Regions from separate parts of the Peptacetobacter sp. AB845 genome, predicted to be linked through region 1. Evidence: a T-box and tRNA genes for the amino acid it is inferred to sense, from the RefSeq annotation. Region 1 holds a T-box; the other holds one or more tRNA genes.

Region 1 (11,975 bases):
TACAAATATATTATACCAATTTTTTGCTTTAGTAAAGGGCTACTTTTGACTGTCTTACTAGGTTTTAAATAGCTTTTAGCAAGAAACCGTTTTTTCTATTATATCCAATTAATATCTAAAATATAATTTTTATTTATTTTTTTGAAGCTTCTTCCTTTTTCATATCAAGCATTCTTTTTAATTCATAAATAGATACAGCTAAGCATCCTGCTGCACTTATAAGTGTCATTGTAGATTTATCAATTCCACTAAAATAAACATACATACAGGCCACTGTTAAAAATGCAAATCCTACAGTAGCTCCAAGTCTAGTTTTTGTTGTAATTTTTTTTCTCAATTTAAACTCTCCTAACTATAAAATTTAAACTTTTATATATAAAAAGCCGGAATAGAATTCCGGCCATTTATTTCTATTATACAAATCCTATACTTCCATTATTATAGGTAGTATCATTGGATTTCTCTTTGTCTTCTGGTAAAGATATTCTTTTAACTGTTCTTTTATATTGTTCTTTAGATATGCCCATTCTTTTATGTTGTGCTCTTCACATTCACTTAAGACATCTCTAACTATCTGTTTTGCTCCATCCATAAGGTCTTCAGATTCTCTTACATATACAAATCCTCTTGAAATTATATCTGGACCTGCAAGTACTCTTCCTTCTTCTTTAGATATTGTTACAACTATTGTCATAAGCCCATCTTCAGAAAGATGTTTTCTATCTCTAAGTACTATATTTCCAACATCTCCAACACCTAGTCCATCTACTAGTATATTTCCTGTTGCAACCTTACCTTTTATAGCTGCCTCATCCTTGCTAACTTCAAGTATATCCCCATTATTTATAACAAATATATCTTCCTTGTTCATTCCAAGTTCTCTAGCAAGTTCAGCATGTTTTTTAAGCATTCTGTACTCACCATGAGCAGGTAGGAAGAATTTAGGTTTAACTAATCTAAGCATTAATTTTAATTCCTGCTGACATGCATGTCCTGAAACGTGTATATCTGCTATTTCACTTGAAACAACCTCAGCACCTTTTTCAAGTAAGAAGTTTATTACCTTAGATATTAATTTTTCATTACCTGGAATTGGATGAGCTGATATTATAACAAGGTCTCCCTCTTTTATTTCTATTTTCTTATGTTCTGAATTTGCCATTCTTGCAAGTGCTGACATAGGCTCTCCCTGAGAACCAGTAGTTATTATTACTAGCTCTTTATCTTCATAATTGCCTACATCATTTAAATCTATTATCATTTCATCGTCTATTTCAAGATATCCAAGTTCTTTTGCTACATTAACAACATTAAGCATTGATCTTCCTGAAACAGTTACTTTTCTGTTGTGTTTTTTAGCTGCATCTACAACCTGCTGTAATCTATGTATATTAGATGCAAATGTTGCAACGATTATTCTGCTATCCCCTGCTTTTGTAAATAAATCGTCTAAACCTACCCCAACTTTTTTCTCTGATTTAGTATATCCTGGTCTTTCTGCATTCGTACTATCAGAAAGCATTAGAATTACTCCCTCTTCACTTAATTCGCATATTCTCCGGAAATCCATTACATCTCCGTCTATAGGAGTTAAATCTACTTTAAAGTCCCCTGTGTGGAATATTACTCCCTGGTCAGTATGTATAGCTATAGAATATGAGTCCGGTATACTGTGTGTAGTTTTTACAAATTCTACTTCCATATTTCTAAGCTTTACAGTCTCACGTGGTTTTATTATGTGAAGCTCTACATTTTCTAGTTTGTGTTCTTTTAGTTTAACCTCTAAAAGCCCCATACTTAATCTTGAACCGTATACAGGAATATTTATCTTCTTTAAAAGATAAGGTAAAGCTCCTATATGGTCTTCATGGCCGTGTGTTATAAATATTCCCTTTATTTTGTCCCTATTTTTTACTAAATAAGATATGTCCGGTATAACTATATCTATCCCTAACATCTCATCTTCCGGGAAACTTAGACCTGCATCGATTATCACTATTTCGTCTCTATACTCGATAACAGTCATATTCTTTCCTATTTCGTTCATTCCGCCAAGAGGAATGACTTTTATCTGTTCATCGTTCTTAAACAATAACATCATCTCCTTCTATTAATTTTTTATTTTCATTCAATTATAATCCTTTAAAATAATTTAAAACTCTAATCATTTTGGTATATATATACGCTCTCCCTGAATTCTATATAAAATCTATATACCTCTTTTAGTTACAAAAATATATCCGGTAAAACAGGATTTCTCCGCAATAAAATCCTGGTTAAATGTTACCGGAAATTTTTGTTTCACAGATTAAATTTTTAATAATTCTTCACGACCACTTTACCAGTTAATATTATTGTAACATATATTAGATTATAATTTAAGATTTATTTATTAGTCTAAATTAATTAACATTTCTTTATTTAACACGAATTCTCTATATTTCAATGTCTTTGATGAATTTCTTCCATTTTTCTTTATAAAAAATTCAGATGTTTTTCATAATTATTTTTTATCTTTAAACTATATTTTCTTAAACAATATGATATAATTAGATGTAATTTGTAGAAACACACGTTCTGTAGAAACTGTAATTTCTATAAAAATATTATTTTGGAGGTTAAAAATGCGAGGCAAAACTCATTGTGCTGTAGGAATTATAGCCGGTATTCAGTTATCATTAGTATTATCACAACCTATAACCCCTACTAGTATTCTGACTTCCGCTGTATTTTCTACACTTCCAGATTTAGATAAGTCGAATTCTATAATAGCTGGTACAATTTTTAAAAAGAAGTTTTCAAAGTTTTTATATAAGTTACTTATATTTTCATTGAACCTGTTTATATTTTTTCTGTCTATAAAAATTAGCAGCAGCTTCTTTATAAGTGCGGTTATTACTTTTTTTGCAATAGCTTTTTTAGAAAAAAAGCTCACCCACTATAATATGAGAAAGGCTCTTATTTCTGCAACATTGCTTTTATTAGCACTTATTTTGATAATTTCTAAAGTAGATATATCTCTTATCGTACCTATTTTAGTATTTTCAATATTTCCTTGGCTAAAACACAGAAACTTTTCTCATAGTATTTTAATGGTTTTAATAGTATATATAATTATGAATCCACTCGGTGAATTTTTTAATTACGATTATTTGGGAATTATGTCTGCTTCTATGTATCTCCTGCATATAATCTGTGATATGTTTACTAAGCGGGGAGTAGCTATCTTTTATCCGTTCTCTACAAATATGATTTCATTAGGATATATAAGGGTTGGAGGAAAGTTTAGCAATATAATCGAAAATATTCTAGTTTTCATTTTGATTCTATTTACTATATACCTTATATTTAAAGTTTTATAAAATCAAAACTAACATCTATCTACAATAATAAAAAAAGAACTATCGCTAAATCTTATAATTTGATTTATCTATAGTTCTTTTTATTTTATGTATTTATTTGTCTTTTCTCATTTCTTTGTAACAGTCTTCACAATATCCGTCGAATTTAAGATCATGATTAACTACATGGAATTTATAATTCTCCTGAATTTTCATTTCTATGTCTTTAAGAAGATCCTCTTCAACTCCAATTATTTTTCCACAGTTTTTACATACTAGATGATGGTGGTTGTGTCCATCGTTATCAAGGTCTATTTCATATCTTATACAGCCGTCATCTAAATTTAATTTTGATATAGCTCCAATTTCGTCTAATAGCTGCATAGTTCTGTATACTGTTGCTAAACCTATTTCTGGGCAATTTTCTCTTACTTTATCGTATATTTCTTCACTGCTAAGATGATAGTATCGATTTTCAAGAAGAACTTCTATTATCGCTCTCCTCTGTGGAGTAATCTTAAAGCCTGTCTTTTTTAGTTTTTCTTTTAAAAGATCCATTCCATTATTCATATTTACCACACCTTTTCTCATTTATTAATCAATATAAGTTAAAATAAATGCTGTAATAGAGCTTAACCCTATTACAGCATTATCTAATTTTTACTTATTATTCATCAAAGTTAAGACCTTCTTCTTCCATTAAAGCTTCATATACAGCTACAACAGTTGAATACTCATCGTCGTCTTCTAATGGAACTAGCATTTCTCCTTCTTCATCTTCATCTATTCTATATATATATGCTTCTTCTTCTTCATTTTCTTCTAGAGGCATTAATATAGCGTACTCTTTTCCTTCTGCTTCAAGAGTTAATATTATTTCGAAAGCCACTTCTTCGCCATTTTCGTCTATTAGGTTTACTACGTTTTCATTCATTTCTTCCATTTGTTTCACCCCATTACCTATTATTTGATTTTATTATATAACAAATTTTATATAATAACAATTACCATTTTCTTATTTATTAATCTCTTCCATATGAAAATCAATCAATTATCATCTATTCTATATGATAATACCCATTTTTCCATATTATATTCAATTTTTTTGTTATTTAACTTTAAAATCTAAATATCCTTGAAGAATTAATACTGCTGCCATCATGTCTATTACATTTTTTCTTTTTTTTCTGCTTACATCTGCAGTTATAAGAGTTTTTTCAGCAGCAACAGTTGTAAGTCTTTCGTCCCAAAATTCTATTTCTAGTCCTGTCTCTTCTTTTATAAGTTCACAGAATTTCTGAACTTTTTCACCCTGAGGCCCAACAGTACCATTCATATTTTTAGGAAGTCCAGATACTATTAGATTAACCTGTTTTTCTTTTATTATCTGTTTTATTTCTTCTATATCATTTTTTTTGCTAGTTCTTTTTATAGTCTTGATACCCTGAGCAGTCATTCCCATAAGATCACTTACTGCAACACCTATAGTTTTATCTCCTATATCAAGTCCCATTATTCTACCTGTTAGCATCTATTTTCTCCTTTTTATCCTCATTTAAAATCATATTTATTGTTATTATCATCACCGGTATTAGGATATATATAGATGCAGTAGAGGCCGCTACTATACCAGAGTCATTTACTAGTAGAGTTATTATACAACCTACCATTGCTGCAACAAATCCTCTGAATACCATAGGATATTTACCTGCTATTACTCTAAAGTGTTTGTTTGGTTTGAATATTAATGCTGCAATTATTACGATTCCAACTATTAATATATTTACCCATACACTAGTCTGTGCTAGTTTAACATTCATCTGGATTTTTCTAGTAAATGTAAGTACTATTTCACCTGGCCCGTTTAACATTATCTGCTGAACAAATAAACCTAGATGAGATGGACTTCCTGAAGATAAATCCATAAAAGCAAATACTCCTACTACACCGACAACTGCAAGGCCTATTCCTACAATCTTCTTCCAGTCAACTTTTACATTGTACATTAGAAGAACGAATAGTAAGTATGCAGCACATTCAGATATAGCTCCACCGACATTGGCACCCATAGAAGGGTATGCACTAGTTATTAGAATTACACCAAATGCGACTGTAGCAACCCATTTAGGTATTTTTTTGTAGTATAGAAGTACTGCAAATGCAAATACTGCACTACCTATAGTAACACCTTCATATTCATTTCCTATACCGTAGTATCTAGCTCCTACCATAGCATCGTAGCTCATTATATTATTTTTCATTAAATATGTTCCAAATACAGCATCAACAGCAATTAGTAGTATAGTAACTAATGCTATGAATCCCATCTGTTTTAGGTCATCATCTTTAAACATAGCCTTTGCTATAAAGTAAATCAAGAATGTAACACCTATTACAGCTAGAGACATACTTACCTGTCCACTAAAGTTAAATAATGGAGCCACCATAAATGATAACGGCATTATTATACCGAATTTTATAAGCTCTTTAAGTATAGTGAATAGTTTATCTTTGTATTTTGGAGCGATTCTCTTAGCTAAAAGAACTGCTATTAATCCTATTACCCAAGATGCAGATACTACTCCTACAAATGTATTTACAACCCCTGCTCTTATTAAAGCAGCTGAGTTTATTTTTGAGTATTCTTTAAGAAGAAACTCTATATTATTTTCTTTTTCAACATTAGATATAGTTCTTCCTAACATTAATTCACTTGATAGACCAAAATTATTTAGTATATCAACACCTATATCCATGTTTGCGATTATACCATCTCTTCTTGTTGTAGCAGAAGTTAAGACTCCCTTACCAGAAACACCTTTAGAGAATTTCATTACAGGTGAAAGTCTTTTTTTATTGCTATAATCTAAATTATTTGGGAATGCACTAACTATATAAACAGTATCATTTTCGCCTACCATAGAAAATACTTCTTTTAGATAAGAATTTATTCTGCTATATGTTCTACCTCTCATATTGGCATAAGTGTTTTCGTTTAGGTTCATTTTGTACTCATCTAATCTGTATGTATCTCCTAAATCTACATATACAGCATCAGTTTCTTTATATAGTCTCTTTGTTTCTGATTTTAATTTTTTATAATCTGTAGAGATTCCAAATGGCATATTGCTATCTTTAATATTGATATTGTCTATATTACCATCATCAACTCTTCCAAAATTATCCATAGCTGCAAATGCTATGCTTCTGTTTTTAACAAGAGTACCATCAAAATCACTATAATCTGCATTTCCTATTACAGATGTTTTGTATCCGTTTTCAGAAAGAATTTGGCCTACCATACCAAGGGTAGACTCAAATTCTCCTTTTTCAATATTTTCATTTAAAGACCTATTAGCCTCAAGATTAACTATTTTTTTAGCTTTTTTACCTGTAGAGGCTTCATATTCTTTTGCCTGTGCTGGATTTGGTTGTACAAAATCTACAGCAACTTTTCTATCAAACTCGGCTATTGTAGATCTCCCTGTAGCTCCCATTGTAGCTAGACTTCGTGCGTCATCGTTACCCTGGTCGCCTTTAATATTCATCAATCCTACATAACCTTCTTTTTCAACTCTATTTCCAATCTCTTTTATGTTCATCATATTTTCAAGACTAGTTCTACTCATATTTATAAATATAACTTTTCCTTTTGCTGATTCTGCATTTACAGTAGAAAAAGCAGAACTAAAAATTATAAATAGAGATGCAAGTATTGATATAAACTTTCTGAACATTTATTTACCTACTTTCCTCTAGATATTTAGTTATAATTTCTTCAAGGATTTCATCTCTTTCAAATTTTCTTATTATCCCTCTTGCGTCCTTATAACTAGTTATATAACTAGAATCTCCTGATAGAAGATATCCTATTATTTGGTTTACTGGGTTGTATCCTTTTTCTTTAAGTGCCCGATAAACTATTTTCATTGCTTCTTCAACAGTCATTTTTTCCTGCTGTGCTCCTTCAAATTTCATAGTGAAATCCATGTTATCCATTTATCTCATTCCTCCCTTTTTTAGAGAAATTATTTTACCTGAGATTCGATTACTTCTTTCGCATAATTTAAAGCTTCGTCAACTTTTGCTGGTTCTGTAGCACCTGCCTGAGCCATGTTAGGTCTACCTCCACCTTTTCCGCCAGCTATCTTAGCTACTTCTCTTACTATGTTTCCAGAATGAACACCTTTTTCTATAACATCTTTAGTTGCAGTAACAACAAAGTTTACTTTTCCATCAGCTACATTTGCTAATACAACTACACCGCTTCCCATTTTATCCCTTAAATTATCTGCAGTGTCTCTTAAAGTATTCATATCCATATTTTCGTATTTGTTAGTAACTAGGTTTACACCTTTTACTTCTACTTTTGAATCTAAAGCAGAGTCAGCTGACTGCATACTTATCTGAGTTTTTAAATTGTGTAATTCTTTCTCTAAGTTTTTATTTTCCTCTAAAACATTTTCTACTCTGTGTAAAAGACCATCTTCTTTAGCTTTTATTGTAGCACAAACTTTAGCTATTAATTCATCTTTTTTGTTCATATATTCATAAACTGCTTTTCCTGTTACAGCTTCTATTCTTCTAACACCTGCTGCTACCCCACCTTCTGATAGTATTTTGAACATACCAGCCTGTGCAGTATTTGAAAGATGAGCACCTCCACAAAGTTCCATTGAGTAATCTCCCATAGAAACTACTCTAACTTCATTTCCGTATTTTTCACCGAATAATGCTGCAGCTCCTTTTGCTTTTGCTGCATTTATATCCATTGTTTCAGCTACTACATCGTAAGCGTTGAATATAGCATTGTTTACTTTTTCTTCTATTAATTTTAATTCTTCTTTTGTAACTGCTTCAAAGTGAGTGAAGTCGAATCTTAATCTATCAGCAGTAACTAATGAACCTGCCTGATTTGCATGTTCTCCTAATACTTCTTTTAATGCTTTGTGTAATAAGTGAGTTGCAGTATGGTTTCTTGAACAAGCCATTCTGTTTTCTCTATCTACTTCACAAATTAAAACATCTCCAGCTTTTAATTCACCTGCTACTACTGTACCAAAGTGTTTTATACTTCCTGCTGGACCTTTTTTAGTATTTTTAACAGCTACTGTACAGTTATCATTTTTAAGAACACCACAGTCTCCTGCCTGTCCACCACCTTCTGGGTAGAAGTTAGTTTTGTCTAATACTACAATAACATCTGTACCTTCAGAAGCTGATTCTACTATTTCAGAATCTTCAACTATAGCTAAAACTTTTCCTTCGCCTGTTAATTCAACGTATCCTACAAATTCTGATTCTACATTTTCTTCTTTTGCAAGAGGATCTTCTTTCCAGCTTTCACCGTCCATGTTTCCTCTAGCTGTTCTTGCTCTTTCTTTCTGTTTTTCCATTTCTTCACTGAATTCTTCTTCATTAACAGAAAGACCTTCTTCTCTTAATATTTCAACTGTTAAGTCTAGTGGGAATCCGTAAGTGTCGTAAAGCTTAAATGCTATTTCTCCGCTAAGAACTGTTTTTCCTTCTTTTTTAAGTTCTTCTTTATAAGAATTTAACATTTCCATTCCCTGGTCTATTGTTTCATTGAATTTTTCTTCTTCTATTTTTATAACTTTTTTGATGTAGTCTTCTTTTTCTACTAGTTCTGGATAAGCATCTCCACTAACTTTTATAACTTCATCAACTAATCCACTTAAGAATGTTCCTTTTATTCCAAGAAGTTTACCGTGTCTAGCAGCTCTTCTTAATAATCTTCTTAATACATATCCTCTACCTTCATTTGATGGTAATACACCATCTGCTATAAGGAATGATACTGCTCTTATGTGGTCAGTTATTATTCTTATAGATTTATCATTTGCTTTATCTTTTCCATATTCTACACCTGCAACTTTAGAAACAGCTTCTAATACTGAATGTATAGTATCTACTTCGAATATGTTGTCAACACCCTGCATTATACAAGCTATTCTTTCAAGCCCCATACCTGTATCTATGTTTTTGTTTTCTAATTCGCTGTAGCTTCCATCTTCTTCTTTAGAGAACTGAGTAAATACGTGGTTCCAGAATTCTAAGAATCTATCACAATCACATCCTGGTTTACAGTCAGGACTGTCACATCCGTATTCTTCTCCTCTATCGAAGTATATTTCTGAACAAGGTCCACATGGTCCAAGACCTATTTCCCAGAAGTTGTCGTCTTTTCCAAGTCTAACTATTCTTTCTTCAGGGAATCCCATTTCTTTTGACCATATATCAAATGCTTCGTCATCTTCTTCATATACAGTAACCCATATTTTATCTTCTGGTATATTTAACCATTTCGTAGCAAATTCCCATCCCCAAGATAATGATTCTCTTTTGAAGTAATCTCCAAATGAGAAGTTTCCTAGCATTTCAAAGAATGTAGCATGTCTAGCTGTAACACCAACATTTTCTATATCACCTGTTCTTATACATTTCTGACAAGTAGCCATTCTGTTCTTTGGTGGAACTTCTACTCCTGAGAAATAGTTTTTAAGAGGAGCCATACCAGCATTTATTAAAAGTAAACTCTTGTCGTTGTTTGGTACAAGAGGATAACTAGCTCCTACGTAATGTTCTTTAGTTTTGAAGAACTCTAAAAATTTACTTCTTATTTCGTTTAAACCCATTTTTTCCATAACTTTTGCCTCCCAATTTTATATTTTTTCGTTTCGGAAAATAAAAAAACTCGCTCCCTATGATAAACATAGGGGCGAGTATTATTCGCGGTACCACCCTAATTTACAGATAAAAATCTGCTTCTCCGGTAATCCTTAGCTATAACGTCGCTACCGTAAATCTCTACTAATCAAAAGATGTTCAAGATTTATGCTCCAAGACTGCTTCAATCTGCTTATTTCAAGGGTTCTCAGCTACTCCCTCTCTCTGTGCAAAATCAGTAGATTTACTCCTTCTTTTCTTTGCATTTGATAAATATTTTTATTTATTCATATATTTAATATGATACTCGATTATTCTGACATTTTCAAGATTTTTTTCTTTTGGAAAAATATTTTTTATAGTATATCGTCGATAATTCCTCCACCGACTAATATATCTCCATCGTACATAACTAAAGACTGACCTTTAGTTATAGCTCTCTGTGCTTCCTCAAATACAACCTTAGCTGTATTATCAGATAGCTTTGTTACAGTAGCTAGAGACGGTTTCGCTGCATATCTAACCTTTGCATATACCTTAAACTCATCTACTTCTGCAAAATCAAATGGAATTGTGTTTACATCCTTTATCACAAGCTCTTTTTTGAAAAGATCTTCATTGCTTCCAAGTACTACTCTATTTTTCTTTGCATTTATATCAACTACAAACATAGGCTTACCAAAAGCTATTCCAAGACCTTTTCTCTGTCCTATTGTGTAGTTTATAATTCCTTTGTGATTTCCTAGTACTGTTCCGTCAGCTTCTACAAATTCCCCAGGTTTTATTTTTATATTTGAGTTTTCTTTTAGGTATCTTACATAGTCGTTGTCTTTTATAAAGCATATTTCCTGACTGTCTTTCTTATTATGTACATCAAGACCTATTTTTTTAGCTATTTCTCTTACGGCGTCCTTTTCGTAATTTCCTATAGGAAGCAGTATTCTTTCTAGCTGTTCCTGTTTTATATTGTAAAGGTTGTATGTCTGGTCTTTTTTATCAGATTCACCTTTTTTAAGAACTAATCTGCCAGTTTTTTCATCTCTTTCAACTCTTGCATAATGTCCAGTAGCTACATAATCGCAACCAAACTTTTCTGCAACGTCAAAAAATAGACCGAACTTTATAAACTTGTTACACACTATACAAGGATTAGGAGTTCTTCCCTGTGCATACTCTTTTATAAAATCGTCTATTACCTTTTCTTTAAATTCTCTTCTAAAATCTAGTACGTGTAGTGGAATATCTAGCTTTTCAGCTACTCTTCTCGCATCTCTTATACTATCCTCTGTCATTCTTTTTTCTTCTTCGGTATTATCATTTGATAACATCATATTGACGCCAATCACATCATAACCCTGTTCTTTTAAAAGATATGCAGCGACGGAGCTATCAACTCCGCCGCTCATACCTAGCATAACTTTCTTCTTCATCTATTTAACACCTCTAATGTTTTCCGAATTGATTGCTAGTCTTCTTCTATTTCTTCATGTTCATGCGCATCTGTTATTTCGTATCCTTCAAGCTCTGGTATAACTATGTTGTGTTTCTGAGCATAGTCTATAAGAGCTGCTTTTACTGCCTGTTCTGCAAGTACTGAACAGTGCATTTTTACTGGTGGTAGTCCATCTAATGCTTCAGCAACTGCTTTATTTGTTAACTGAAGAGCTTCGTGTATACTCTTTCCTTTTATCATTTCTGTTGCCATTGAAGAACTTGCTATAGCACTTCCACATCCGAAAGTCTTGAATTTAACGTCTTTTATTATATCATCTTCTATATCAAGATATATTTTCATTATATCTCCACAAGTTGGGTTACCAACTTCTCCAACTCCACTTGCGTCCTCTATTGATCCCATGTTTCTTGGGTTCATGAAATGGTCCATAACTTTATCACTATACTGCATAATAATTTCCTCCGTAATTTCGATTATATTTTTCCGATTCT
Region 2 (11,975 bases), 830 kb from region 1:
ATTACTGCACTTCCACCTCCGACCTATCAACCACGTAGTCTTCATGGGGTCTTACTTCCGAGGAATGGGAAATCTTATCTTGAGGCTGGCTTCGCGCTTAGATGCTTTCAGCGCTTATCCGTTCCGTACATAGCTACCCAGCCATGCCTCTGGCGAGACAACTGGTACACCAGCGGTACGTCCACCCCGGTCCTCTCGTACTAAGGGCAGATCCTCTCAAATTTCCTACGCCTGCGACGGATAGGGACCGAACTGTCTCACGACGTTCTGAACCCAGCTCGCGTACCACTTTAATGGGCGAACAGCCCAACCCTTGGGACCTACTACAGCCCCAGGATGTGATGAGCCGACATCGAGGTGCCAAACCTCCCCGTCGATGTGGACTCTTGGGGGAGATAAGCCTGTTATCCCCAGGGTAGCTTTTATCCGTTGAGCGATGGCCCTTCCACTCAGAACCACCGGATCACTAAGTCCGACTTTCGTCCTTGCTCGACCTGTATGTCTTGCAATCAAGCTCTCTTATGCCTTTACACTCTGTGCACGATTTCCGACCGTGCTGAGAGAACCTTTGAGCGCCTCCGTTACCTTTTGGGAGGCGACCGCCCCAGTCAAACTGCCCGCCTGACAGTGTCCCAAGACCTGATTCAAGGCCTCTGGTTAGAGTCCCAGTACTACAGGGGTGGTATCCCAACGGTGGCTCATCCAAAACTGGCGTCCTGGAATCAAAGCCTCCCACCTATGCTGTACATGTAGTACCAAGACCCAATGCCAAGCTACAGTAAAGCTCCATGGGGTCTTTCCGTCCTGTCGCAGGTATCCGGCATCTTCACCGGAATTACAATTTCACCGAGTCTGTTGTTGAGACAGTGCCCAAATCGTTACGCCTTTCGTGCGGGTCGGAACTTACCCGACAAGGAATTTCGCTACCTTAGGACCGTTATAGTTACGGCCGCCGTTTACTGGGGCTTAAGTTCACTGCTTCGATTGCTCTAACAGATCCCCTTAACCTTCCAGCACCGGGCAGGCGTCAGCTCCTATACATCGTCTTGCGACTTAGCAGAAACCTATGTTTTTGGTAAACAGTCGCTTGGGCCTATTCTCTGCGGCCATCTTTCGATGGCACCCCTTATCCCTAAGTTACGGGGTCATTTTGCCGAGTTCCTTAACAACAGTTCTCTCGCTGGCCTTAGGATACTCTCCTCACCCACCTGTGTCGGTTTGCGGTACGGGCGCCTTTAAACTCGATAGAGACTTTTCTCGACAGTGTGAATGCAGATGCTTCGCTACTAAATTTCGCTCCCCGTCACACCCCAGCATTGTATCCGTGGATTTGCCTCCGGATACTGCCTCAGTGCTTGGACGTGCATAACCAACAGCACGCTCATCCTGTCCTACTGTGTCATCCCATTTCTCAAACGCTTATTGGCGGTACAGGAATTTCAACCTGTTGTCCATCACCTACGCCTTTCGGCCTCGGCTTAGGTCCCGACTAACCCAGGGAGGACGAACCTTCCCCTGGAAACCTTGGGTTTACGGCCTGTGGGATTCTCACCCACATCTCGCTACTCATGCCAACATTCTCACTTCTTTACAGTCCACATGTCCTTACGGTCATGCTTCTGCCCAGTAAAGAAAGCTCCCCTACCCATCATAAATGATGCCGTGGCTTCGGTAGTAGGTTTTAGCCCCGGAAATCTTCGGCGCAGGATCACTCGACCAGTGAGCTATTACGCACTCTTTGAATGAGTGGCTGCTTCTAAGCCAACATCCTGGTTGTCTGTGCAATCCCACATCCTTTACCACTTAACCTACATTTGGGGACCTTAGCCGACGGTCTGGGCTGTTGCCCTCTCGACCGTGAATCTTATCACCCACGGTCTGACTCCCAGATAAAAGATGACGGCATTCGGAGTTTGATAGTCTTCGGTAGGTGCAATACCCCCTAGGACATTCAGTGCTCTACCTCCGTATCTCTGAATCTGAGGCTAGCCCTAAAGCTATTTCGGGGAGAACCAGCTATCTCCGGGTTCGATTGGAATTTCACCGCTATCCACAAGTCATCCCCGAGCTTTTCAACGCTCGTGGGTTCGGTCCTCCACGAAATTTTACTTTCGCTTCAACCTGCTCATGGATAGGTCACCCGGTTTCGGGTCTACGTCATGCAACTAAACGCTCAGTTAAAACTCGCTTTCGCTGCGGCTGCATACATGAAGTACTTAACCTTGCTGCATAACGTAACTCGTTGGCCCGTTCTACAAAAAGTACGCGGTCACACAAGAAATGTGCTTCCACAGTTTGTAAGTACAGGGTTTCAGGTTCTATTTCACTCCCCTCCCGGGGTTCTTTTCACCTTTCCCTCACGGTACTATGCGCTATCGGTCACCGGGTAGTATTTAGCCTTGGAGGGTGGTCCCTCCTGCTTCCCACGGGGTTTCACGTGTCCCGTGGTACTCTGGATCATATCGGAAGTCTTCTCACTTCGACTACAGGGCTGTTACCTTCTGTGGCGGAGCTTTCCAAAACTCTTCGTCTGTAATAACCTCTTCCTGATGATATGTCCGCAACCCCTAAGAAGCGAACTTCTTAGGTTTGGGCTGTTCCGCGTTCGCTCGCCGCTACTAGCGGAATCGAATTTCTTTCTCTTCCTTCGGGTACTTAGATGTTTCAGTTCCCCGAGTTCCCCTCAACGAGCTATGTATTCACTCGAAGATACCATGACATTACTCATGGTGAGTTTCCTCATTCGGAAATCTATGGATCAAAGTTTACGTGCAACTCCCCATAGCTTATCGCAGCTTATCACGTCCTTCATCGGCTCCCGGTGCCAAGGCATCCGCCCTGCACCCTTAATAACTTGACCAGTTACATTTGACATTTTTTAATAAGGTTGTCGTCCTTATTTATCACATTAAGGAAATAAATGATGTCATATCATAATATATATGTAGTTTTCAAAGTACAAATGGTGGAGATGAGGAGATTCGAACTCCTGACCCCTTGCTTGCAAGGCAAGTGCTCTCCCAACTGAGCTACACCCCCATATTAAGTTTGTATAAACTTTCAAAACTGAACAGCAGATAATTCTCCCTAGAAAGGAGGTGATCCAGCCGCACCTTCCGATACGGCTACCTTGTTACGACTTCACCCCAGTTATTGATTCCACCTTCGACGACTTCTCCCAAAAGGTTAGATAGTCGGCTTCGGGTGTCTCCAACTCCCATGGTGTGACGGGCGGTGTGTACAAGACCCGGGAACGCATTCACCGCAGCATTCTGATCTGCGATTACTAGTAACTCCAGCTTCATGTAGGCGAGTTTCAGCCTACAATCCGAACTGAGAATGGCTTTAAGGGATTTGCTCCACCTCACGGCTTGGCTGCCCTCTGTACCACCCATTGTAGCACGTGTGTAGCCCTAGGCATAAGGGGCATGATGATTTGACGTCATCCCCACCTTCCTCCAGGTTATCCCTGGCAGTCTCTCTAGAGTGCCCAACTAAATGATGGCAACTAAAGACAAGGGTTGCGCTCGTTGCGGGACTTAACCCAACATCTCACGACACGAGCTGACGACAACCATGCACCACCTGTCACTTCTGTCCCCGGAGGGAAAGAGGAGATTAGTCCTCGGTCAGAAGGATGTCAAGCCTAGGTAAGGTTCTTCGCGTTGCTTCGAATTAAACCACATGCTCCGCTACTTGTGCGGGTCCCCGTCAATTCCTTTGAGTTTCACACTTGCGTGCGTACTCCCCAGGCGGAGTACTTAATGCGTTAGCTGCGGCACCGAAGGGGGTAACCTCCGACACCTAGTACTCATCGTTTACAGCGTGGACTACCAGGGTATCTAATCCTGTTTGCTCCCCACGCTTTCGTGCCTCAGCGTCAGTTACAGTCCAGAAAGCCGCCTTCGCTACTGGTGTTCCTCCCAATATCTACGCATTTCACCGCTACACTGGGAATTCCGCTTTCCTCTCCTGCACTCAAGTCAGACAGTATCAGGAGCTTACTACGGTTGAGCCGTAGCCTTTAACTCCTGACTTGAAAGACCGCCTACGCACCCTTTACGCCCAGTAAATCCGGATAACGCTAGCCCCCTACGTATTACCGCGGCTGCTGGCACGTAGTTAGCCGGGGCTTCCTCCTCAAGTACCGTCATTATCTTCCTTGAGGACAGAGCTTTACGACCCGAAGGCCTTCATCGCTCACGCGGCGTTGCTGCATCAGGCTTGCGCCCATTGTGCAATATTCCCCACTGCTGCCTCCCGTAGGAGTTTGGACCGTGTCTCAGTTCCAATGTGGCCGATCACCCTCTCAGGTCGGCTACTGATCGTTGCCTTGGTGGGCCGTTACCCCGCCAACAAGCTAATCAGACGCGGGTCCATCCTGTACCGAAAAATCTTTGATATAAAAGTCATGCGACTCTTATATATTATCCCGTATTAGCATACCTTTCGGTATGTTATCCGTGTGTACAGGGCAGGTTACCCACGCGTTACTCACCCGTCCGCCGCTCTTCTCCAAAGAGAATCGCTCGACTTGCATGTGTTAGGCACGCCGCCAGCGTTCATCCTGAGCCAGGATCAAACTCTCAAAAATAAATTTTCGAAGAAAATTTATGTCGCCGATGATATTTCTCATTTTCATTCGAAATATCCATCGCTCAAATAAAATTTCTACAATGTTGAATCCGCTCAGATGTTATCTCAAAATATCTGGCATGGTTTGTATGGCGTTCGAATTATTTATTCGAACTAAATATATCTGCTGTTCAGTTTTCAAAGTTCATTTAAAGTGGTGGACCATCAGGGACTCGAACCCCAGACCTACCGGTTATGAGCCGGGCGCTCTAACCAACTGAGCTAATGGTCCACTATATATTAAATATGGTGCCGAAGACCGGAATCGAACCGGTACGGGAGGATAAGTCCCGCAGGATTTTAAGTCCTGTGCGTCTGCCAGTTCCGCCACTTCGGCACATATACGTGGCTACGTCCTACTCTCCCAGGGGCCTTCGCCCTAAGTACCATCAGCGATAGAGAGCTTAACTTCTGTGTTCGGAATGGGAACAGGTGTATCCTCTCTTCTATAATAACCACATATTCTTTATTTATTTTTGCGACTTATCGCCGTCGCAAGTATTATATTATCATCTTCTTTATTAATCGTCAATACTTTTTTAAAAGTTTTTTTAAAAATTTTTAAAGTTAATTTTTACAATTATTTGAAGTGATGAAATATATTCTATAATATAAGAAGGCCAATGTAAAGTATTAATTTCACATTGACCTATATTTTATATTAATTACATATTAACTAGTTTTAATTTATTTGTAATCTTTTTCAAATTCATTAACAGCATCCATTAATGTAGTTGCTACATATGCTGAAGCAGGTCCTCCACCAAATGCTATAGCTACACCAGCTGCTTCTAATATTTCTTCTTTTGTACAACCAGCTTTAAATGCATTATTTACATGTCCTACTATACAGTATTCACATCTACTGAAAGCTGCTATACCTACTGCTATAAGTTCTTTAGTTTTTAAATCTACAGCTCCATCTGATAAAACTGCTCCTGCAAACTGCCCAAATCCCTGTGCTATTTCTGGTTTATTAGCTGCAAAATCTGCCATACCTTTTGATGTTGCTTCTGCCATTGCTCTTACATCTTTCATAGTTAGAACCCCCTAAAAAATTATAATCTCTAACTATGAAATTACCACTTGAAAACCTTATCTTCAATACTTTAGCATAAGTATAGTTTAAAATTATAACCATCGATTTATATATAGATAAAAACTTATATTTTTTACCTATTATTACTTTAAAATTAAAAATAAAATAAAAAGTGCTATCCATTAACTGAATAGCACTCAAAAGCTCTTATATTTTTTCATATTCTTTTTTTAACTTTTCTACTACCTTTTTTTCTAATCTCGATACTGTCATCTGCGAAATATTAAGTTCTGTTGCTATAACAGACTGAGTTTTATTATGGAAGAATCTATCTTCTAAAATTTTAACTTCTAGCTCATTTAAAGTCTGCATAAATCTATCAAGAAAATCCTTTTGTTCTATGCTGCCAAAGTTCTTTTCCTCAACTCCTACTCTATCTGAAAGAGTAAGATCGTCCTCAGAATCATCTCCACCCGAAGCATCAAGTGATACAGGCTGATAACTATATGAAGCTTCCATAGCTTCAAGAACATCTTCTTCTCTACATCCTATATATTCAGCTATATCCTTAACTGATGGATGTCTTTTTTTCTCTTGCTCAATTGCTATTTTAGCATTACTTATTTTTTTGCTAAGTTCTTGAATTCTTCTAGGAACTCTCATCGTCCATACTTTATCTCTAAAATACTTTTTAATCTCTCCTATTATAGTAGGAGTAGCAAAACTAGAAAATTCAAACCCTTTACTAATATCATATCTATCAATTGCATAAATAAGAGCAAGTGAAGCTACTTGGTATATATCTTCATAATCTACACCCTTATTTATATATTTTTTAGCAAGTATTCTAGCTAGATAAAGATGTCTTTCTATTAGAATATTTCTTATATCAATATCCTTGTTATCGCTGTACAGTCTGAAAAGCTCTTTTGTATCCATGTCCAGGTAGTTTGCAGCTCCTGCTACACTTTTCATTAAATATCAGCTCCTAAATATTTAGTCATTCTAATAACTGTACCTTCATTTTCTATTGATTCTATACTTACTTCGTCCATTAATGTCTTTATTATAAACAGACCTAAACCACTTTCCTTAGGCATATCTAAATCAGGCTCCTTTATAGCCTCAACATCACAACCTCTTCCGTTGTCTTTTATCTCTATACAAATTCCAGATTCAAACATTTTAAATGTTATAAAAAATTTATCATCATCACTATGCTTTATAGCATTAGTACATGCTTCAGAAACAGCAACTTTCATATCTTCTATATCATCTATTGAAAAACCAATTTTATTAGCTATTCCTGAAGTAGTAAGTCTTATAATACTCACATATTCTGGATTTGAACTTATCTCCATTTTTATAGTTTCATAAGTCAATTTTTATCCCTCCACATTAAAAATTTTATCAAGTCCCGTAATTTCTAATATCTTTCTTACGTTACTTTTAGGATTACTAAGGTATATACCCTTACCATTGACTTTCAATCTTTTTAGCACGCCTACCATTACTCCTAATCCAGTTGAATCTATATACTCAAGTCTATCTAAGTCTATCTTTATATCCTGAGAATTTTCGTCAACAAGATCATTAAGAGATTTTTTAAATACTTCTGCACTAGAAACATCAAGTTCTCCAATAAGAGCAACATTCCACATATTCTCTTCTAAATTAAAAGCTGACTCTATTTTTATCGACATATCACACCTCCAAATTTAAACTATATCCCTAAAAATACTTCCTTTTTCTATTTATCTTTTTTCTTCTTATTTTTTCTTTTTTTCTTTACAAAACTAAATATATTTATGTAACTTCCTATACTAGTAACAGTTTCAACTATACTATCTACATTTTCTGTTATAGATGCTGCACTCTTTACAATAGTATTTAAATCTTTTTCATTTTCATCTACTATCTTTGTAACCCTACTCACAAGTCCGTTTGCATTATCTATTGTTTTAGATGCACTGTTTAAAGTTTTTGCTAAATAAACAGCAATTATTATTGCAGAAACACCTAATAAAACTCCACATACCTGCCATCCAATTGCGCTCATATTTTAAAGCTCCTCTTCTTCTTTGTCTGGGTCTAGGATAATATCTTCATCAATATCATCTTCCACTTCTTTAAATGTTCTGCTTATCACTATATTTTCATCATCCAAATCAACATCTTCGTATCCATCTTCATCTACTTCAAATAAAGTTTCTGAAAAAGTATCTAATTTATTTTTCATAGACTCAAAAGTACTTTTAAATGTTTCTTCTGGATTTTCTTTTATATCGTCAAATTTTTCTTTAGCGTCCCTTCTAAGTTCAGATCCTTTTTTAGGTGCTAAAAATAGTCCTGCTACAAAACCTACTATTGCACCAAATATCATCAATCCACCTTTTTTGCCGCTCATTGAAAATCAGCTCCTCTCTTTTTTCGTATACGATTATTATAACATATAAAACTATAACTTAATTATAAAAACTATTGCTACTCCTAACAAAAAATAATTATATTTTATTCATTCAAAAGTGATTTTATATTCCAAAATAATTCGATGCTTTTTAATAAAAAAATACTGCCACAGAACACCTTTAAAAGGTGTTCTTGTGACAGTACCTTTACTGACACCTAACGGTCGTCAGTTTTTTTGTATTCAAATTTAGCTCCACAATTAGGACAAATTAATTCTGGCATATTTTTTTCATTTAGCGAAGCTATCGCTCCTGATGAAAAGAATGCATCTTGTCTTAATTCTTCTACTATAAATTCTGGTACTCCTTTTTCAAATCCACAAGACTTACATTCATAATTATATAACTTTTGTCCTTTACTCATTTCTTCTAATTCTTTTAACATACTATTTCTCCTAATAATTTTAATTACACTAATTATACACTATTATTTATATTTGAGTATAGCAAAGCTAGCCTATTTATTAATAGACTTTTAAAATAATTCTATTTGTGTTGTTGTATTCAAAGAAATTTCTTTTTCTATAATTTCTTCGTAGATTATTCTTTTATAATTTGATTTATCTAGTGCATTATATATTAATCCATATTTATAATGCCATATTTCCCATAGAATCATGTCTTTTCCACAATTTTTACAAATATAAGGATTTACTCCAAATGATTCTATCAATCTATCTTTAAAATTTTTCTTTACTGTATTCTTCTTTTTTATCAGCTTAGATATATTTCTGTGTCTCATAAAGTTATATAACTTCAATATTTCTATGCTTAATTTATTTTTTATTCTTGAATATAGACCGTATCTTCTTGCAACTCTAAAACCCTTCGGGTGAATATGTTGGGTTATTTTACCTATAAATTCTAATACATTTACAGTTATTTCTCTTTTTTCCTTAGGTTTTTTGTTTTCATACCAGTAAGTTACATTTTTTCCATCGTAATTAATTATTCTATATTCAGCGATAGCTGGTCTAGCCAAATATCTACCTATATATTGAGTTGCCTGTTTTATATTAGTTAAACGTCTTTCTGCATTTACATAGAATTCTTTCTTATATAGCTTATTTATCAAATTTTTAGTTTTTCTATCGCTAAAATTGTTTTTTATTATATCTAGTACCAACTTTCGCCATACCTTTTTCATATATGTATATGGTATGAAATCTAATTTTTTGAACCACTTATTATTTCTATCTATTCCACCTTCGGTGTATAAGGCGTGTATATGAGGATTCCATTTTAAATCTCCACCAAAGGTGTGTACTACAGCAATTACCCCTAATTCATAATTTCCCTTTGTTTTATTTTTATGAAAACTATCTAATACCTCATATGTAGCATCTTGTAAATCTTTTAAAAGCTCTCGCTTTCTGTAGAAATAAACTCTCAACTCCTCCGGAATTGTGAAAACTGCATGTCTATGAGAAACATCAAGCATATTTTCTACCTGTTTTTCTGCCCATTCCATAGAATATTTTCTTCCACACTTTGTACAAAACTTACTTTTACAAGTGAACCCTTGGATATACTCTTCTCCACAGTCTATACATTTGTGTTTTATATATCCGTTCTCTATATTTCCACAATTTAAAGCCTTTATTACAGTATTTTCTATCTGATCTCTCATTTCTCTTCTAACTTTATTCCAATATTTTAGTTTGAATTCTTCAAAGTGATTTTTTAATATTTTCTTAATGATTTTTTCATCTTTTTGTTTCTTCAATACATTCATATTACTATTGTACATAAGTTTTCCACAATTTTAAATTATTATAATTTCCTTAGGAATAAAAAAGGAGACTCCCTTCTAAAGGAATCTCCTTATATAACTCTATAAAATTTTTTAAATTTACTTTAGCAATATCTATCTCTAGATGCGTTAAAGTCTTTTTCAATCCAGTCAATTTCCAAAATCTCTATTTTCTTTTCTTCTGCAATTTTTCTTATGCTCTCAATATCTTTCTCTTCAATCATAAGAGAAATTCCGCAACATTTACTAAGCTTTCTAGGTGTTGGAGCTATGACCGCTTTTATCTTTGCATTATTTAGTTCTTTTTTTAATCTCATACCATTTTCATGGTTGTTAAAAAGCACATAATACTGTTTCATTTACATCATTTCCTTTGCTTTAAAGAACAATCTGTTCTCTATGATAATATACTATTATTCTAACAATAATATATTATTTTTCAAGCATTTCTATGAAAGCACTTACTCTTGTTCTCATCTGCTGAGCATCACTGTCTGTGTAATCAGTTTCTATTCCAAGAACTGGTATTCCTGCTTTTTTAAGTTCTCTTTCTACTAGGAATCCTTCAACATCGTAAGTACTGCAGAATTTTAAGTTAACATCTATAACACCGTCAACATTGTATTCTTTAGCGTATCTTATTATATCATCTATTCTAGCTCTATTTGGAGTGAAGCATGCACAGTTTATACCCATGTATCTATTAGCAAGAGCATCTATCTGTCCATCTAAATCTGTCTGAGTTTCGTCTACTAAGTTTTCAAAGTATCTAGCACCAGTACACATTTCTTCACATACAACTGCTCCACCACTAGTTTCTATTATGTTGTGTATTTTCCAGTTTGGTATAGCTAAAGGAGTACCAGTTAGAAGTATTCTCTTAGTTCCTTCTGGGAATACACTAACACCTTCTTCTACTCTCTTTTCTAATTCGTCACAAAGTTTATTAGTCATCTGAGTGAAACGAGTTGGATCATCGTAGAATGCTATCTGAGATATTAATAATACGTCTTTACCACTTATTGGTAATTTTTCATTTTTTCTTAATTCATATAGACGTTTAAGAGCTCTTCTCTTATCGTTTATAAGTTTTATACTTTCTCCTAAGCTTTCTGCTGTTACTTCATTTCCAGTTACTTCTTCAACAACTTTTTTGAAGTCTTTTATTTCTTCAGCCCAAGCTTTTATATCTTTTTCTCTCTTCATCTGAGGTAAATCCATTACATGAACAGGGACATCTTCAGCTAATATTTCCCATGCTTTTTTCTTTCCATCACAAGTAGTTTCTCCAACGTACATATCTGCTATACGGAAGAATGGACATGTTCTATCTAATCTAGCACCTACTGATGCTTTTATTAATGGACATGTATTAGATGGAAGAACTTTTTCTCCACCTGGTACCCAGAACTGAGAACCACCGCAAAGACCTGTAGCTATTGCTTTAGCTGCAAATACTATTTCATCTGGAACATAAACACAGAAAGTACCGAATACTTTTCCACCGTTTTTCTGATGTTCAACTAGTTCTGCTGGTCTAACACCGTGTATTTCAGATACTACAAAATCATAGTAATCCATTGATTCTGGACGGTTTTCCTGAGATAAATAAACATCTCCAAAAGCCTGAGGTAATACTTCACATAATTGGTCATGAGTTTCAAGATCCATACCTAGATCTTCCCACATTTTATGATAATCTGCCATTTTTAAAATCCCCCTTAAAAACATAATTTTTTAGATATTTACTAAACAAACGTATTCAAAATATCTGACATTTTAAATTTAACACAATTCCTTTATGATTTTCAATTGAAGTGCTTGAAAATACTATCGTTTATAACAATATAGATTTATAACAATATAGATTAATGCTATACCAGACTTTTTTAATCTAATTTGCAATGTTGACTAATTTTTCGATAAAATCTATACTATTTTTGTAAACATTTTATTGTTGAATAAAATATTTATACTTATAGTCAAAGGGGGAGAAAAGTTATGACTAAATATAGTAAAGTTCCAGTATTTGAAAACGGAATGGCTCAGCCTGTATTTCCTTTCACAGATGGGAAAACAG

What was found. The T-box of region 1 lies ahead of alaS (alanine--tRNA ligase). A T-box ahead of a tRNA ligase gene usually reads a tRNA of that ligase, here a tRNA-Ala.
Region 2: it has a tRNA-Ala gene. The T-box ahead of alaS (alanine--tRNA ligase) is inferred to sense a tRNA for this amino acid. The anticodon was not compared.

Annotation. Positions count from the first base shown of each region.
Region 1 is NZ_CP180001.1:1,281,493-1,293,467, reverse strand. Features, by position in the region: gene ACK2WO_RS06080 (hypothetical protein) at 134-337, opposite strand; gene ACK2WO_RS06075 (ribonuclease J) at 425-2,101, opposite strand; gene ACK2WO_RS06070 (metal-dependent hydrolase) at 2,625-3,362, shown strand; gene ACK2WO_RS06065 (Fur family transcriptional regulator) at 3,456-3,911, opposite strand; gene ACK2WO_RS06060 (DUF1292 domain-containing protein) at 4,009-4,275, opposite strand; gene ruvX (Holliday junction resolvase RuvX) at 4,450-4,872, opposite strand; gene ACK2WO_RS06050 (hypothetical protein) at 4,859-7,078, opposite strand; gene ACK2WO_RS06045 (IreB family regulatory phosphoprotein) at 7,083-7,340, opposite strand; gene alaS (alanine--tRNA ligase) at 7,370-10,006, opposite strand; T-box leader at 10,074-10,298, opposite strand; gene mnmA (tRNA 2-thiouridine(34) synthase MnmA) at 10,385-11,458, opposite strand; gene nifU (Fe-S cluster assembly scaffold protein NifU) at 11,494-11,934, opposite strand.
Region 2 is NZ_CP180001.1:454,189-466,163, forward strand. Features, by position in the region: rRNA gene ACK2WO_RS02295 (23S ribosomal RNA) at 1-2,860, opposite strand, end outside; tRNA gene ACK2WO_RS02300 (tRNA-Ala) at 2,964-3,039, opposite strand; rRNA gene ACK2WO_RS02305 (16S ribosomal RNA) at 3,092-4,594, opposite strand; tRNA gene ACK2WO_RS02310 (tRNA-Ile) at 4,791-4,867, opposite strand; tRNA gene ACK2WO_RS02315 (tRNA-Leu) at 4,883-4,972, opposite strand; rRNA gene rrf (5S ribosomal RNA) at 4,979-5,095, opposite strand; gene ACK2WO_RS02325 (carboxymuconolactone decarboxylase family protein) at 5,323-5,673, opposite strand; gene ACK2WO_RS02330 (SigB/SigF/SigG family RNA polymerase sigma factor) at 5,882-6,649, opposite strand; gene ACK2WO_RS02335 (ATP-binding protein) at 6,649-7,035, opposite strand; gene ACK2WO_RS02340 (anti-sigma factor antagonist) at 7,060-7,377, opposite strand; gene ACK2WO_RS02345 (DUF948 domain-containing protein) at 7,425-7,733, opposite strand; gene ACK2WO_RS02350 (YtxH domain-containing protein) at 7,737-8,081, opposite strand; gene ACK2WO_RS02355 (hypothetical protein) at 8,300-8,527, opposite strand; gene ACK2WO_RS02360 (transposase) at 8,618-9,892, opposite strand; gene ACK2WO_RS02365 (DUF3343 domain-containing protein) at 10,000-10,254, opposite strand; gene ACK2WO_RS02370 (double-cubane-cluster-containing anaerobic reductase) at 10,328-11,602, opposite strand; gene ACK2WO_RS02375 (CocE/NonD family hydrolase) at 11,897-11,975, shown strand, end outside.